Regions from separate parts of the Marinobacter sp. THAF197a genome, predicted to be linked through region 4. Evidence: predicted binding sites of a transcription regulator. Region 4 holds the regulator's gene; each other region holds the start of a gene.
What was found. The regulator FliA, encoded in region 4, starts transcription of late flagellar genes. The targets are predictions, from matches to a motif close to CTAAAGTTTNNNNNNNNNNNGCCGNTAA.
Positions count from the first base shown of each region.

Region 1: FIV08_RS12585 (flagellin) is a predicted target of FliA. The motif match lies at 2,506-2,533, and genes of this name have one in related genera.
Region 2: FIV08_RS12270 (methyl-accepting chemotaxis protein) is a predicted target of FliA. The motif match lies at 2,037-2,064, and genes of this name have one in related genera.
Region 3: FIV08_RS11925 (flagellar protein MotY) is a predicted target of FliA. The motif match lies at 2,467-2,494, and genes of this name have one in related genera.

Region 1 is NZ_CP045324.1:2,708,491-2,712,671, reverse strand. Features, by position in the region: gene FIV08_RS12600 (flagellin) at 1-1,030, opposite strand, end outside; gene FIV08_RS12595 (nucleotidyltransferase family protein) at 1,389-1,712, shown strand; gene FIV08_RS12590 (hypothetical protein) at 1,749-2,438, shown strand; gene FIV08_RS12585 (flagellin) at 2,621-4,099, shown strand; gene FIV08_RS12580 (flagellar protein FlaG) at 4,171-4,181, shown strand, end outside.
Region 2 is NZ_CP045324.1:2,633,297-2,637,477, reverse strand. Features, by position in the region: gene FIV08_RS12285 (BolA family protein) at 172-528, shown strand; gene FIV08_RS12280 (L-threonylcarbamoyladenylate synthase) at 525-1,148, shown strand; gene FIV08_RS12275 (hypothetical protein) at 1,176-1,838, opposite strand; gene FIV08_RS12270 (methyl-accepting chemotaxis protein) at 2,106-3,722, shown strand; gene FIV08_RS12265 (MBL fold metallo-hydrolase) at 3,747-4,181, opposite strand, start outside.
Region 3 is NZ_CP045324.1:2,564,998-2,569,178, forward strand. Features, by position in the region: gene FIV08_RS11915 (GNAT family N-acetyltransferase) at 1-346, opposite strand, end outside; gene FIV08_RS11920 (histone deacetylase family protein) at 554-1,480, shown strand; gene FIV08_RS11925 (flagellar protein MotY) at 1,496-2,422, opposite strand; gene pyrC (dihydroorotase) at 2,582-3,613, shown strand; gene rnt (ribonuclease T) at 3,651-4,181, shown strand, end outside.
Region 4 is NZ_CP045324.1:1,449,995-1,454,175, forward strand. Features, by position in the region: gene flhF (flagellar biosynthesis protein FlhF) at 1-1,010, shown strand, start outside; gene FIV08_RS06690 (MinD/ParA family protein) at 1,081-1,893, shown strand; gene FIV08_RS06695 (RNA polymerase sigma factor FliA) at 1,926-2,669, shown strand; gene cheY (chemotaxis response regulator CheY) at 2,829-3,212, shown strand; gene FIV08_RS06705 (protein phosphatase CheZ) at 3,233-4,018, shown strand; gene FIV08_RS06710 (chemotaxis protein CheA) at 4,039-4,181, shown strand, end outside.

The sequences.
Region 1 (4,181 bases), 1.3 Mb from region 4:
TGGTTCGATCAAGATTAGCCTCGACACCCGTTTCGTTTGAGCGGGCGTTGATGGCGCCAATAACGTCGTTGAGTGAGGTGACATTATCAGCCGTGAAGGATATACCATTTACCGTAAAGTCGATGGACGCCTCCTCATTCGCTGTAAAAAAGTCTGCGAGTGATCCTCCCGTAGACTCAAAAGACTGAGCGAAGGTGCTAGCTGGCGTGTCGTTGTCAGTTAGGTCAATGGCGACTTGCACGGTCTCCCCTGATTCGTTTGTGAAGATAAGGGTATCGTTCGCAGTGTCTCCGGTCACCGTAAGTCCCGGGAATGGCGTAGTGAGTTGTGCTTGTATCTCTGCCGCCAGGTCCTCAATGTCATTTCCGACGGCACCAGTGTAAGCAATAGGGACGGTTGTGCCGTCGATAATTAGGTCCCCGCTCACGTTTGTCTCGTAATCAAGACCGAGGGCATTTGTTTCTACTGGAGGGAATGGGACAAGTTGTGAGCTGAAGTTCGTTGTTTTGCCAACTGTCGCACCCAGCTGGCTACCCCGCGAATCCAGTCCGCTAACTCCTATTGTTTCGCCGGTGTTTGCGCCAACTTGAAAAGTTTGAGTTCCAAACGTCCCATCCAGCACCTTCAACCCGTTAAAGGAAGTCTGGCTGGCAATCCGGTTGATTTCCTCAATCCGCTGCTGCACTTCCTGGTTCAGTGCCTGTCGGTCAGAAATACTGTTCGTCGCATTAGCCGACTGAACCGCCAGTTCCCGAATCCGCTGCAGGTTATTGGTAATCTCGTCCATCGCGCCTTCCGCCGTCTGCGCCAGGGAGATGCCGTCGTTGGCATTCCGCTGGGCCTGGTTCAGGCCGGCGATCTGGGATTGGAAGCGCTCGGAAATGGCAAGGCCAGCGGCGTCGTCTTTGGCAGAGTTAATCCGCAGGCCAGAAGACAACCGTTGCAGTGCCACGTTTGCATCGCCCTGCGAAGCATTCAGATTGCGCTGAGCATTCAGCGACGCAATGTTGGTGTTAATGACCTGAGGCATATCTATTCTCCTGCTCAGAGGTGCCGGTAGCCTGGTGCCCACTGAGAGGGGAACCCTTACCGGCGGAAATTCGTTAAATTGCCGTTTTGCCGGATACCAAGCGAAGGGTGTGCCAGTTTTAAGAAAGTGGCGTTATATTGCTGTTTTAATTGATGGTTTTTAGATCAGGTTTCGAGCAGGGTATTGTACGCTGCCGGAAAGTTGGCGTGGGGGATGGGAAAAGGGTTGCCGGTTTTGTGGAGTTGCGTTGGTACATTTCACTCCACCAAATGTCCTGGGGTCTGGCCCCAAAGGTACATGGGGCTCTGTTATCGGGCTATGATAGAGTCTACGCGTTCTCGTGACCGGGTAGAGCATCATGGCAGAGACCCCCATTCCAGATATCTTCAAAGAACACGCCGGCGACCTTGCAGAACTCTGTAGGCGTCATCATGTCAGCCGCATTGCGGTTTTTGGCTCGGCCACAACGGATCGTTTCCGGGAGGAAAGTGATTTGGATTTTCTTGTGTCTTTTGAAACAGACCTGTCAGCTCGACAAACAGCCGCTGCTTTCTTTGATTTGAAACTTGAGTTGGAGGCACTTTTCAATCGGCCCGTTGACCTGATCACCAAGGCCTCTTTAACAAATCCGTGTTTTCGGCAATCCGTGTTGGCTGTTCAGAGAGAGCTATATGCGGCTTGAATCCATAAGGCGATCTATTGCTGCTAGGGAGATAACGTGCTTCAAGTTCTAATCGGTTCGGGAATAGCATTTATATCTGCTGTCTGTGGGTGGTTTATCAGTCATCGCTGGCAGCAGAGGAATTATCGGCTGGCGGTGGACGCAGATAGGGGGCGCCTGAATCAGAGTGTCGAGAAGTGGGCCACAGAGGTTGTCGACGTGATGAATCGCATGCATGCCCATTTTGAACATTCGAGTCACCAAGAAGCGATTGAAAGATCGAGGGAGCTGGTTCTTTCTCTTTCGATTCTCGTTGATCAGGGACGGCTCTATTTCCCTAACGTAATGAGGGGAGTCTACGGAGAGGAAAAACAACAATCGAGGCAGGGCTATCGCAGTGCTTTGCTCGACCCACTGGTTGCAGCAATCGAGGTGTCTCGGGGCGTTCAGCCTGAGTTTGACTTGCCCGACACCAAGAAAAAATATGGCAGTAACCGAAATTCGAAGGCTTTGCGTTTATACCTTAACGCCTTTTTGTCGTTGGTTGAGCGTGTGCTACTTGTGGAGGTATCTCATCAGAAGCTTGTTGCCAGATTAACCGAAGTAGGTGATCGCGAGGAAGCGAAGCAATTGAAGCGTCTTCTATGTCCAGAGCCTGGCAGTGGGCCGGTACCCCCAGGGCATAAGTACTGGTTGGGGCAAGAAAGCGGTCCTCAAATTCCGAGCGAGAGTGTGATTTTCAAGTGACGGTTAGCTGGTGGCAGCTGTCGAATTCGATTTTTTACATTCCTTTACAAAATCGTTGAAATTTTTTCTAAAGCAACCGGGTAGGGTGCCGTTAAGTGGAGTAACAGGGCGGCGCTCCCAACTGAGAACCGGGCGCCAGACCTTTTCCATGAAATAACGACATCTGTCGAAGGAGAAGCAATATGGCTCTCGGTATTAACACTAACGTCGCTTCACTGAACGCCCAGAACCAGCTGAGCAAGTCTCAGGGCATGAACGACCAGGCTCTGCAGCGTTTGTCTTCTGGTCTGCGTATTAACTCTGCGAAAGATGATGCGGCTGGCCTGGCGATTTCTACTCGTTTCCAGTCTCAGATCTCTGGTCTGAACGTGGCTACTCGTAATGCCAATGACGGCATTTCCCTGGCGCAAACGGCTGAGGGCGCCTTGAACGAGATTACTAACAACTTGCAGCGGATTCGGGAACTAGCGGTCCAGTCTGCTAACGCTACTAATAGTGATTCAGACAGAGCTGCCTTGAACGATGAGGTTCAGCAGCGCCTTGAAGAAATCGACCGTATCTCGTCCCAGACTGCGTTCAACGGGTTGCGTGTGCTCGACGGCTCTTTTGGACAGCAAGACTTCCAAGTAGGCGCTAATGCTGGGGAAACCATCGGTATTAACCTTACCCAAGGTACCCGGGCTTCCCAGATCGGTTCCATCGCTCAGGCGGAATTGAACATTGATGGTGAAGCCCTGGCTGACAACCAGAACTTTACTCTGCGTGTTGGTGCAGGCGAGATTCAAACCCTTGAGATAGGTGAGGATAGCAGTGCCGCGAGTATTGCTGATGCTATTCGGTCGTCCGTCGACGGGGTGTCAAGTGTGACAGCCGAAAACTCCCAGACAATTGATTGGGCAGGCGACGTAACGCTTACTACAGCGAATAGTGGTGTTGATACGCAGAGTTATAGCATCACAATTGGCGCTGGTGGTGAGTCGGTGGAGCTCGCCTTTGCCAGCCCAGCAGCGGACGGCTCGACAACTATCACTGCGGCAATGGTCAGAGACGAAATTAACAGCAATTCGATCCTTGGATCTGTTGGTATTTCTGCTTCGCTTGACGGTGGTAACTTGGTCATTCAGCAGGCTAGCGGCGAAAACTTTACCCTGCAGGAAGCATCCGGTTCGACCGGCGCCGCCACTGATCCTGATCTGGCCGCAGTAGGCCTGAACGATGCGGCCTCGGCTGGCTTCACTGCCGAGACAACCTTTGCTGGTACCGTTAGCTTTACCGCTGAAAACAGCGTTACGGTCGCGGGTGCTGATGTTGCATCGGTAGGTGGTGAAAACTCATTCAATGCTGAGGGATTCATCCGGGATATCGATATCAGTAACGTCCCGGGTGCAAACGAGGCAATTGCTCGGGTTGACGCAGCTCTGACCTCCGTCAACAGCCTGCGCGGCGAACTCGGTGCGATCCAAAACCGCTTCGAGTCCACGATTGCGAACTTGGCAACGTCTGTAGAGAACCTCAGCGCATCCAACAGCCGTATCCTGGACGCTGACTTCGCGGCGGAAACCGCCAACCTGGCTAAATCCCAGGTACTGCAGCAGGCCGGTATCTCCGTCCTGGCTCAGGCGAACGCCCGTCCGCAGCAGGTTCTGTCCCTCCTGCAGTAAGGGGCATAGCGGTAACGGCCGGAACCCTCGGGTTCCGGCCTTCCGCCGTTGAAGGATAGCGAGGTAAAGCTATGAATGACGT
Region 2 (4,181 bases), 1.2 Mb from region 4:
GCTGTGAAGGTGGCTTTGCCAAAAGACGCCGTGAACCCATCCCTGGGGGCTTGGTGTTGCCGTCCCTGGCAACACACACTTTTGGCAAAGCCACCTTCACATCCGCTTCTAGGCCCAGTGCTGGTCGCCGCGGTGATTGCGGTGACTTGAACGGACGGTTGTGGAGTAGTTATGAAAGTTCAGAACGCAATTGAAGCAAAACTTAGAGACGGTTTTGCCGCGCAGCTGTTGGCGGTGGAGAACGAGAGCCATATGCATTCGGTGCCGCCGAATTCGGAAACCCATTTCAAGGTGACACTGGTGTCGCCGGATTTTGCCGGTCAGATGAAAGTTAAGCGGCATCAGGCCATTTATAAAGTGTTGGCGGAAGAGCTGGCGGGGCCTGTGCATGCTTTGGCGTTGCATTTGTATACGCCGGAGGAGTGGGCGGCCAGTGGTCAGGCGGCGCCGGATTCGCCTGGTTGTATGGGTGGGTCGAAGGGCGATGACGCCATGGCTGCGAAATTGGGACAGGGAGTGAATTCATGAGTCAGTTTTTCCAGATCCATCCTGAGAATCCGCAGAAGCGGTTGATCAACCAGGCGGTTGATATTCTTCGCAAGGGTGGGGTGATTGTGTATCCCACGGATTCCGGGTATGCGCTGGGTTGTCACCTGGGTGACAAGCAGGCAGCGGATCGTATCAAGCGTATCCGGAAGCTGGATGACAAGCATAACTTTACGCTTGTGTGCCGGGATTTGTCGGATATTGGTGTGTACGCCAAGGTGGATAACACGCAGTACCGTTTGCTGAAGACGTTCACACCGGGGCCGTATACGTTCATTCTGCCAGCCACCAGTGAGGTGCCGCGCCGGTTGTTGCATCCCAAGCGTCGGTCTATTGGCGTGCGGGTGCCGGATAACGAGATTGTGCGGGAGCTGCTGGGCGAGTTGGGCGAGCCGATCATGAGCAGTACCCTGATTCTGCCCGATGAAACTGAGCCGATGACCGATCCCTATGAAATCCGGGATGTTCTGGAACACGAGCTGGATTTGATCATTGATGGCGGGTTCTGCGGTATGGAAGCGACTACCGTGGTGAACTTCCTCGGGGATGCCCCGGAGGTTACGCGGGTGGGTAAAGGTGATCCCGCTCCGTTTCAGGTTTAACGGTCAAAGACCCATGCCACCCGGGTATCAGGCCCGGGTGTTCAGGTTGAAGGCGTAGCGTTGTGCGCTGTTACCAAAGTCGGGTTGGCCGCTGTTGGCATTGCGTTTCAGGCTGTCGTAACGGTGGATGACATCCTGTAATCCGTTGAACTGCTGGTTGTCGCTGAGCAGTGAATCCAGCAGGGAGTTGTTCACGCCGTAGGCCTGATTGAGCTTCAGGGCGTTATCCATAAAGTGTAGTGTCGGTTCGCTGACGCTCAGCCGACTGAAGGCTTCCCGGAAGCCCCGGTTGTTGTTCAGGTCCATCTCAATTCTTTCGCGAAGCTCTTCTGGCAGCTTCCCCTCAACTACCGCATCGCCGTTCTCGCCTTTTCCCACGCTCAGGGCCGTTGCCGGGTGCAGGTTGTACTCGGCAAGTTTGTGCCGGAGGGTTTCACGAACAAAGGAGAGATCCTGCGCAACGGTCTGTTTGTACTGGCCGAGTGGGAGTTTGCGAGCTTTCAGGCTGCCGGGGTCCAGTTCTGACTGCCCGGACGGGGTAAAGCGGTCATCACCCGGGTTACCGGCGGCTTCGGGTTGCTTCGTGGCAGCGGGTTTCTCGCCATCGGGCTTGGCTGCGGGTGCCTGGCGGCTGTCCATGGCTTGCTGAAAGCGTGTGCTGGCTTGTATCAGGGATGTCAGCAAAGACATGGTGCATTTCCTCCTCGGCGGTAAATAACTGCCGGAAATTCGATTATGGGGTGTGTTTGTGAGTAATAAGCAGGTTTTGGGCCAGGTTGTTCTTGAGGTTTCGCAGTCTGTACTTGCGTGGAAATGTAAAACTTTGCAACGAGTGTCATAGGGATGGCATCGGGCTGATCTGGGTCATATAAAAATTGATGTATGTCTATAAAGTTATGCCCGAAACTGCCGTCATAACAGATGGTTGTTCAGTTGATCTTCCGCTGCCGGGGTACCATGAAAAAACAACACTCGATCCGCTTTTTGCTGCTGTCGGCTCTGGCCGTGGCGTTTTCCATCATTCTTGCGTTCACCGTTGTTTACAGCGCCCAGTCGCAGCGCGCGCATCTTGAGGAGTTCAGCCACAAATATGTAGACGGGCTGGCAAAATCCTACTTTGACGGGCTCAACACCATGATGGTGACAGGCACCATCAACAATCGGGATGTACTGCGTGATCGGGCCAAGGCATCCGAGGATGTTCTGGACATCCGGGTGGTGCGCAGTGATCAGTTGAACGCGATGTACGGCGCGGGTAATGCGGAGGAGCGGCGTCGCGAACCTGAGGATATGCGGGCACTGCGTGGCGAGCGGGTGGAGCTTTACTCGGCAAATGACCAGGGCCGGGTTTATACCCTGATTGAGCCGGTTATTGCCCAGGCAGACTATCAGGGGGTGAATTGCCTTGGCTGCCATCAGGCCCAGGAGGGCGAGATTCTCGGTGCCATCCGGGTGGATTATTCCCTGGCCCAAAGCGACGCCCGCCTGCAGCAGCAGTTGCTGGTGGGTGGTGGTGTTCAGGTGGTCATTTTTGTGGTGATTTTCTTCCTGACCGCGCTGGTTCTGGGGCGGCTGGTGTTCTCCCGGTTGCGCAGGCTCCATGACCGGATGGATGAAATCTCCAGGAACTCAGACCTCTCCATTGAACTGGAGGTTACACGCAACGATGAAATCGGTTCACTGTCCAGGGCCTTTAACCGAATGGTGGCGAAGATTCGGGAAAGCATGAATACGGTCATGGACAATGCTGCCCAGGTTGAATCAGCGGCACGGACCATTGCCGGCAAGGCGGAAACCACGGAACGCGAGGTTCTCGCTCAACGGGACAACACCGACCAGGTGGCCAGTGCCACCACGGAAATGGCGGCGTCTGCGGTGCAGGTGCGGGAGAACGCGGTCAATACTGCTCGCAAATCTGCAGACACAGCAAAGGCAGCGGAGACCGGTGAACAGCTGGCCCACAACGCCGTGACAGGTATCGAAACCCTCAATACCGAGGTGCAGAACGGTGCTCACCGAATCGAGCAACTGGACCAGCGTACCACCGAGATGGCAACCCGGCTGGAGTTGATTTCCGAGATTGCAGACCAAACCAACCTGCTGGCCCTGAACGCCGCCATCGAAGCCGCCCGTGCCGGTGAACAGGGCCGTGGATTTGCGGTGGTAGCTGATGAAGTGCGTGCACTGGCGTCGCGTACCCAGGCGTCCACAGAGGAGATTCGCCACACCATTGACGGCCTGAAGAAAGAGGTGGTGGATTGCGTGGGCACCATGCGCCATGCCTCCGAACTGGCCCAGCATCAGGTGGAATCAATTCTGAAAGTGGAAACGGAATTGCAGACCATCGCTGCGGCGGTGCGCGAAATCACCGGCCTGAATGAAGAAATGGAAAGTGCGGCCAACGAGCAGAGCGATGTGTCGGAATCCATCAATCACAACGTGATTGAAATCAGCCGTTCGGCGGAGCAGACCTCCAGCGACGCCCAGGAAACCGCCCGCATTGCCGGTGACCTCCTGGCCATGGCCGAAACCCTGCGTAAGACCATCGAGCAGTTCCGGTTGTCGCAACAATGATTCCGGCCGCGGGCACCGGGGCGCTCAGCCCCGGTGATCGGATACAAACGGATTAGTGGCTCGTTCCTGGCCGAAGGTGGACATGGGGCCGTGGCCGCAGATGAAGTTCACGTCATCCCCCAGGGGGAACAGCTTTTCCCGGATGGAATGAATCAGGGTGTTGTAGTCGCCTTTCGGGAAATCCGTTCGGCCGATAGAGCCATTGAACAGCACGTCACCCACCTGGGCCAGTCTTGAGCCGCGATGGAAGAACACCACATGGCCAGGGGTGTGGCCTGGGGTATGCAGTACTTCCAGGGTTTCATTACCCACCGTTACCGTGTCGCCGTCTTCCAGCCAGCGATCAGGCGTGAACACTTCCGGCGCCGGGAACCCGAACATTTGCGCCTGCATGGCCAGGCCCTGAATCCAGAAGTTGTCGTCCTTATGGGGCCCCTCAATCGGCAACCCGGCCGACTT
Region 3 (4,181 bases), 1.1 Mb from region 4:
ACGGCTGCCCGGTTTTACTGTGGGTACGTGACATACCGCCGGTCATCACAATGGCAGTACGCACACCACATTCGCCGAGCTTTCGAATCATTTTCGGCACAGTATCCGGTGGCGTACAGATAATGGCCAGATCCGGGCTAAAATCCAGTTTCGAGACCTTCTTGACGCAAGGAACCCCGTGCACGTTGTCGTAGTCGGTCTGGTTGACCACCACCAGGCGGCCTGGATAGCCGCCACCCAGCAGGTTCCGGAGTACCATACCACCGAGGTTCTCGGCCCGTTCGGAAGCACCAATCACAGCAATGGATTCAGGATTGAACAGGCTTTCCAGATAGCGGGTACTCAAGGTGACTCTCCCTGACCATGGGCGACGAAGATATGGATAAGAATCTCAATAAAACAGGATACTTATCAATGTATAACTTATCTTAGATGGGTATTTCCTGATGTAAATCCGGTATCACAACCATTAGACCAAAGAAATACGACAAACTTCGGTTTTCCCTGATAACATGGCCTGAAAAATAAGCATATTCGGGTTCAGGCTAGACGTATGACCACGGCATTTTTCTCCCACGATGACTGCATGAAGCACAATATGGGCCCGGAGCACCCGGAATGCCCTGAGCGAATCTCCACCATCCTCGCGTATCTGGCAGACACTCACCTGGAACGGGATCTGGACTGGGTTCGACCGGAAGAAATTACCCGTGACCAGCTGTTAACGGTGCACCCCGAGACTTACCTTCAACAGCTAGATATGATGCAGCCTACCCGGGGCCGGGTGTTTACCGATCCGGACACCGCCATGATGCCGGATACCCTGCGCGCCGCCCGACTGGCCGCCGGCGGCAATATCCAGGCGGTCGATATGGTAATGAGTAGTCAGGTGACCAACGCGTTTGTCTGCGCCCGCCCACCCGGGCACCATGCCGAGCGCTCCAAATCCATGGGGTTCTGCTTCTATAACAACGTGGCACTGGCAGCCATGCGCGCCCTCACCTTCCACCACCTGGAACGGGTTGCGATCGTTGATTTCGATGTGCATCAGGGCAACGGCACCGTGGACATCGTTAGCGGAGACGAACGCATCCTGATGTGCTCCAGCTTCCAGCACCCTTTCTATCCACACTCCCATGTGCATCGCCAGGCGGACAACATTATCAATGCGCCGATCGAGGCCAACTGCTCGGCTCTGGACTACCGTAAAGCGGTGGAAGCAGCGTGGCTTAAGAAATTGCAGGATTTCCGCCCGCAGCTGGTACTGATTTCCGCCGGTTTTGACGGCCATAAACTCGACCCGATGGCAGAACTGAATCTGGAAGTGGACGACTATCGCTGGTTGACGGAAATGCTGATCAGCGTGGCCCATGACCACGCAAACGACCGGATTGTGTCAACTCTGGAGGGGGGATATCACCTGAAAGCGCTGGCCGAAAGCGTCACCGCCCACCTGGACCTGCTCAGCACGGTTTACTGAGAAGTCCCGCTCCATTCAGCCTGAGAAATCCATACCCGGGCCGTTCGCCTGCTGTAACTCGGGGCGCTCGCCCTGCCGTTGCAAGCGAATAGTGGTACGGCGATTATCCGCGTGCCGGCGGGAAACCGGGAACTGGTCACCGTGCCCACGCACAATCAGAAGGTCATCATCGATACCGCGGGATCGCAGATAGTCCGCCACCACATTCGCCCGCTCTTCGGACAGCGCCCGGTTATCGATGCGGCTGCCAACACTGTCTGAATGGCCGTCCACAAATATCCGCTCAACGGTGGAATCCGCCATTACGTAGGTCACGATGTTATCCAGCAGCTGCCTGTCGGTATCAGACAGGCTGGTACTGCCGCTGACAAACGGCACTCGGGAACGACGAATCTGGTCGTAGTTCACCGGCAGCAGGCTGGATACGCACTCCCGGTAGCCCGAGTACGGGCCTGAGAAATTAACGTTGGAAAGTTGGACCCGCACGGGCCGGTCATCATAACGGGCAGCTCGTGTGACGGTCGGGCGCATCCCCTGCAACAAGCCCTGAGTCATCAGCGTTGCCTCACGACTGCTGACCGTGACCGCCCTGGGCTGGTCAGAGACCGTTACCGAGCCGATGGCCCGGGGCGCCACGCCAGGACGCCAGGCTGGCGCTTCCACCACTAGCTGGCCGCGACCGGGGCGCATCACCGGGATCTCGGATTCCAGATAGAAACTCAACGCTTCGCCGGCCCGATGGCGGAAAACCGCCCTGCCGTATCCCGGTACCTCGTGTACCAGGGAACACTCAAACACAGATTCCGACAGGTACCACTGGCTGTTCTCAATGCCGGCACCGTAGCTTGTCGCCAAAACAGGCGTAGCTGCCACAGCAAGCAAAGCCGACACGCCTGCAGCTGTCAGCTTTTGATGAAGTAAATGGCGAAGCGAATAAGTCATTGTGAGAGCGCCTCGAAAACCGGGTCTGTTTCCAACATGACTGTTTAACGGCGTTCAAAATGATTACTTGAGCCACAAAGGGGCTGGATTAGCAAAAACATTCCCATCCGCCTTCTGATATAATCCGCAAAATTTTTTGGCTGCTTTGCGGATACCATCATGACCAGAACACTCACCATCACCCGCCCCGACGACTGGCACCTGCACGTGCGCGACGGTGCTGTACTGAACAGCGTGGTGCCGGCCACCGCCGCCTGCTTTGGCCGGGCGATCATCATGCCGAATCTGGTGCCACCGGTAACCGATGCGGCCGCAGCCATGGCTTATCGTGAGCGTATCCGGGCAGCTGCGGGCGGCACCGGCTTTGAACCGCTGATGACGCTGTACCTGACCGAAAGTATGACCCCCGAAACCATTCGGGAAGCCAAGGCCGCCGGCGTTGTCGCTGCCAAACTCTACCCCGCGGGCGCCACCACCAATTCCGAGTCCGGTGTTACCGATATCCGCAATATTTACCCGGTTCTTGAAGCCATGGCTGAGTGCGGCATGCTGCTTCTGGTTCACGGCGAAGTGACGGACGCCGACATTGATATCTTCGACCGGGAAAAAGTGTTTCTTGATCGGGTCCTGAGCCCAACCATCGAGGCCTTCCCAACCCTGAAAGTGGTGCTGGAGCACATCACCACGGCGGATTCCGCCGAGTTTGTGCGCGCCCATACCGGCGGCAACCTGGCCGCCACCGTGACGCCACAGCACCTGATGTACAACCGGAACCATATGCTGGTGGGAGGTATCCGCCCTCATCTGTATTGCCTGCCGATCCTGAAACGGAACAAGCATCAGCTGGCGCTGCGCGAAGCGGTTGCCAGCGGCGATCCTCGCTTCTTCCTGGGCACAGATTCCGCACCCCACGCCCGCGACAAAAAGGAAGCCGCCTGCGGCTGCGCCGGTTGCTATTCTGCCTACGGCGCCATTGGCCTGTACGCAGACGTCTTTGAGGAACTCGGCATTCTCGACAAACTGGAAGCCTTTGCCAGTTTCAACGGCGCCGACTTTTACGGCCTGCCACGAAACACCGACACCATTACCCTGGTACGTGAGCCCTGGACCATGCCAGAGCAACTGCCGTTGGCCGACGGTAACATCGTACCCTTGAAGGCCGGTGAAACCGTTCACTGGCGCATGGCGTAACTCATCATTCATTCATAACACGAACATCGGAGTTCGAGTGTCAGAAGAAAACAAGCCGCCACATCCTATGTCCCAACGCTTCCGTGGCTTCCTGCCTGTGGTTGTCGATGTTGAAACCGCCGGTTTCAATCCGGAGCGGGACGCCCTGCTGGAAATTGCCGCCGTCATACTGACCATGGACGACGATGGCTTGCTGCGCCGGGGGGAAACCCACGTACAGCAGATTGACCCCTTCGAAGGCGCCAACCTGGAGCAGTCTGCCCTGGACTTCACCGGCATCGACCCCTGGAACCCGGAACGTGAGGCAGTTCCTGAGCGGGAAGGCCTGAGCGAAATCTTCTCCCCGATCCGAAAAGCGGTGAAAGCCCACGACTGCAAGCGCGCGGTACTGGTCGGCCACAACGCCACCTTTGACCACAACTTTGTATTTGCGGCTGCCTTGCGGGCCGACATCAAACGCAACCCGTTCCACCCCTTCTCCACCTTTGATACAGCAACTCTGGCTGGCCTGGCCTATGGCCATACGGTGCTGGCACAGGCTTGTAAACTGGCGGGCATCCCTTTCAGT
Region 4 (4,181 bases):
AATATGATCGTGCACCGGCTGACGATCGGCCGGCTGCCGACTGGTCAGGTGAGTTGGCCGGGGGGTCGACCTCGGTGGGCAATGCAGGTGGCCGGCCAGCGGCGGGCTACTCGGATGAGTTGGCGAGCATGAGAGCGGAAATCAACTCCCTGAGAGAGATGGTCAGCGGCCGTACCTCGGTACCCGAGAAGCCTGCAGTCGCGGCATCCAATGCAGTTCAGCAGAGGCTTGCCGAGCGGCTGCAGGAATTTGGTCTGGGCGCGGAGCTGGCAACCTCTCTGTCCCGTCAGCATCGTGCCGGCAGGTTGGAAGACGGTTGGAAGCAATCCCTGAAGATGCTGGCCACCGGCGTACGTACCGCTCGGGAAGACTGGCTTGAGGCCGGCGGCGTCTATGCGCTGGTGGGGCCAACCGGGTCTGGGAAGACCACCACCATTGGCAAGCTGGCAGCCCAATATGTACTGGAGCATGGGCCGGATTCCCTGGCGTTGGTCACCACCGATCGCTACCGGGTGGCAGCCCATGAACAGCTATTCGTGTTTGGCCGTATTCTCAATGTGCCGGTCCGGGTTGTGGACGAGAGTCATTCCCTGGATGACATTCTGGACGAATTGTCAGATCGGCACCTGGTTCTGATTGATACCGCCGGGCTGACCAGCTCGGATCGCGGTTATCAGGAACAGCTGGCGGAGTTGGCCCGGAGCGATCACAATATCCGTACCCATCTGGTCGTGTCTGCCACCAGCCAGCCGCGCATCATGAAATCCGTGTGGCATTGCTATAAGATGGCAAACCTTGCAGGCTGCGTCATGACCAAGATTGACGAAGCGCTGACACTGGGTGAGTCTTTGGGCTTTGTCATGGAAACCGGCCTGCCAGTGGCGTGGTATACCGATGGCCAGAAGATTCCCGAAGACCTGCACTGGGCCGAGGCCATTCCTCTGGTGCGGTTGGGCGTAGAACGCCTGAAAACAATGCAGCACGGCCAGGCCGTTGCAGAAGGGGCCTGAGGCCCGGTGGTACAGCCGGTGCGCTGCCGTTTGTGCCCACACAAGAACGCAGTAAGAGACTGATAACAGTATGAGCAGACCACATCCGGTTCAGGTGATTGCGGTTACCGGCGGCAAGGGCGGTGTCGGCAAGAGTAATGTGTCCGTCAACCTCGGTATCGCGCTGGCCCAGAAAGGCCGGCGGGTGGTGTTGCTGGATGCGGACCTTGGCCTTGCCAATATCGACGTGCTGTTGGGCATTACCGCCAATCGCAATCTGCAGGATGTGCTCAGTGGCGAGTGCGACCTCAAGGACGTTCTGGTCAACGGCCCGGGTGGTATCAAGATTGTTCCCGCATCGTCCGGCACCCAGCGTATGACCCAGTTGAGCCCGATGGAACATGCGGGGCTGATCAACGCCTTCAGCGAGCTGGGTGACCAGATTGATGTGCTGATTGTTGACACCGCAGCCGGTATTTCCGAGTCCGTCGTCAGTTTCCTGCGGGCCTCCCAGGAATTGCTGCTGGTGGTGTGCGATGAGCCTACCTCGATTACCGACGCCTATGCCCTGATCAAGCTGATGAATCGCGACTACGGTACCAACCGTTTCCGTATTCTGGCGAATCAGGTGCGAAATGAGCAGGAAGGTCGGCATCTGTATGAAAAACTGACCCGTGTCACCGAGCGTTTCCTTGATGTAGCACTACAATATGTAGGTATCGTGCCTTACGACGAAGCCGTCAAAAAAGCCGTTCAGCGGCAGCGGGCCGTTCTGGATGCCTATCCACGGGCCAAGGCGTCGCTGGCGATCCGTGCCCTGGCAGAGAAAGTGGACAGCTGGCCGCTGCCATCATCGCCAAGAGGGCATCTGGAGTTTTTCGTGGAGCGGCTCGTCGAAGTCTGATCTGAATCCAGTCCTATAAGAAAACCGGATACATGACATTGGCGAAAAACCTGGGAATCTACCATCAGGCTGGCGCAAAAGGTCCCTCTCAGCTGATTGAGGAGCATGCGCCGCTGGTCAAGAAAATCGCCCTACACTTGATGGCCCGTTTGCCGGCCTCGGTTCAGCTTGAAGATCTTATGCAGGCGGGCATGATCGGCCTGCTGGAAGCTGCGCAACGCTATTCCACCGGCAAGGGTGCCACCTTTGAAACCTACGCAGGTATTCGTATCCGCGGTGCCATGGTGGATGAAATCCGCAAGGGCGACTGGGTTCCCCGCTCCGTTCACCGCAATGCCCGCCGTATCGCGGCAGCCATCAAGACGGTTGAAGACCGCACCGGGCGCGAGGCCCAGGATGTTGATGTTGCCGAAGAGCTGGGCATTGACCTGTCGGAATATCATGCCTCCCTGGCAGACGCCAACAGTGGCCGACTTTTTAGCCTTGATGAGCTCAATGAATCCGGGGAGCTGCCGATAGAAGAAACAGAGGCCAGCGATAATCCCCTGGATGGCATTGCATCAAATGCATTCCAGAAAAGCCTGGCAGAGGCAATTGAGGAGCTTCCTGAGCGAGAAAAGCTGGTGTTGAGCCTCTACTACCAGGAAGAGCTCAACCTGAAGGAAATTGGCGCGGTGCTTGGCGTCAGCGAGAGCCGGGTCAGCCAGATTCATAGCCAGGCGGCCCTTCGTCTCAGGGGACGGTTGTCCGATTGGCGGGAAGACGAGCCAGAATAAACCGGGCCGGCGCTGACCGCGCGGCGCGTAACTGTGTAGATTTTGGTAACCGGCGCTTTACAACGCGGCCAAACAACACACAATAAGCGGTTAAAGCAGCGGCCTGCTAGACTTTCAAAAGGCTTAATGAAATCCGGGTGTTACTGACTGGAGGTCCCATTGGACAAAAACATGAAAATTCTCATTGTGGATGACTTTTCCACAATGCGGCGAATCATCAAGAATCTGCTGCGCGATCTTGGCTTCACCAATACGGATGAAGCGGACGATGGCAACACTGCCTTGCCCATGCTCAGGAGCGGCAAGTACGACTTCCTGGTGACCGACTGGAACATGCCAGGCATGTCGGGTTTTGATCTGCTCAAGGCGGTGCGGGCAGACGAGAACCTGAAGAACCTGCCGGTGCTGATGGTAACTGCGGAGGCCAAGCGTGACCAGATTGTGGCGGCGGCCCAGGCCGGCGTTAACGGGTACGTCGTCAAACCCTTTACCGCTGCCGTTCTCAAGGAAAAGATTGAGAAGATCTTCGAGCGAATCCAGTAACCAGAGGTCGGATGGCTGTCATGACTGACAAGAACGAGAACCATCAGGGCCTCGACCCGGAGGTAACCGAAAAGCTCCAGCAGCAGAGTTCGGAGTTGGCCGAATGTATCAGTTCCGGTAACTACGCCCGGGCAATGTCGGTGATCAACGAGCTAAGTGAAGTTCGCGACCAGAGCCTCTATCGGGAAGTGGGGCGGTTGACCCGGAGCCTGCACGAGGCTATCCGGAATTTTCAGATAGACGCCCGCAGTGCCGAGCAGAAAGAAGCCTTGTCCAAGATGTCCGATGCCTCGGATCGGCTGGCCTACGTTGTCCAGATGACCAGCCAGGCGGCCAATCGCACCATGGACCTGGTCGAAGAAAGCATGCCGGTGGCGCACACCATGCGCGACGAAGCGACCGCCCTGCGAGACGAATGGCAGCGGTTGCGCCGTCGGGAAATGGAGCCGGCAGAATTCCGGGAACTGTACGGCCGCATTGATCGCTTCTTTGCGGGCCTGGCCACAGATTCCGATACCCTGTACAGCAATCTGTCTGAAATCCTTCTGGCCCAGGACTTCCAGGATCTTACCGGGCAGGTTATCCAGAAAGTCACGGCCCTTGTGAAAGAAGTCGAAGAGAACCTGCTTGGCCTGGTGGTGATGGCCAGCCACGTGGACCAGCTCACCGGCACCGTGCACCAGATTGAAGAAAAAGAAGAATCGGCCGAAAAAGGGGTAGGGCCTCAGATCAAGGCTGAGGAGCGTGATGATGTAGTTTCGGGGCAGGACGACGTTGATGACCTGTTATCCAGTCTCGGTTTCTGAACGATTATAGAGGGTGACGCATGGCGTTTGATGCCGACGAAGAGATCCTGCAGGACTTCCTGGTTGAGGCCGGCGAGATTCTCGAAAAGCTGTCCGAGCAGCTGGTAGATCTTGAGCAGCATCCGGATGACAGCAACCTGCTCAACGCCATCTTCCGTGGTTT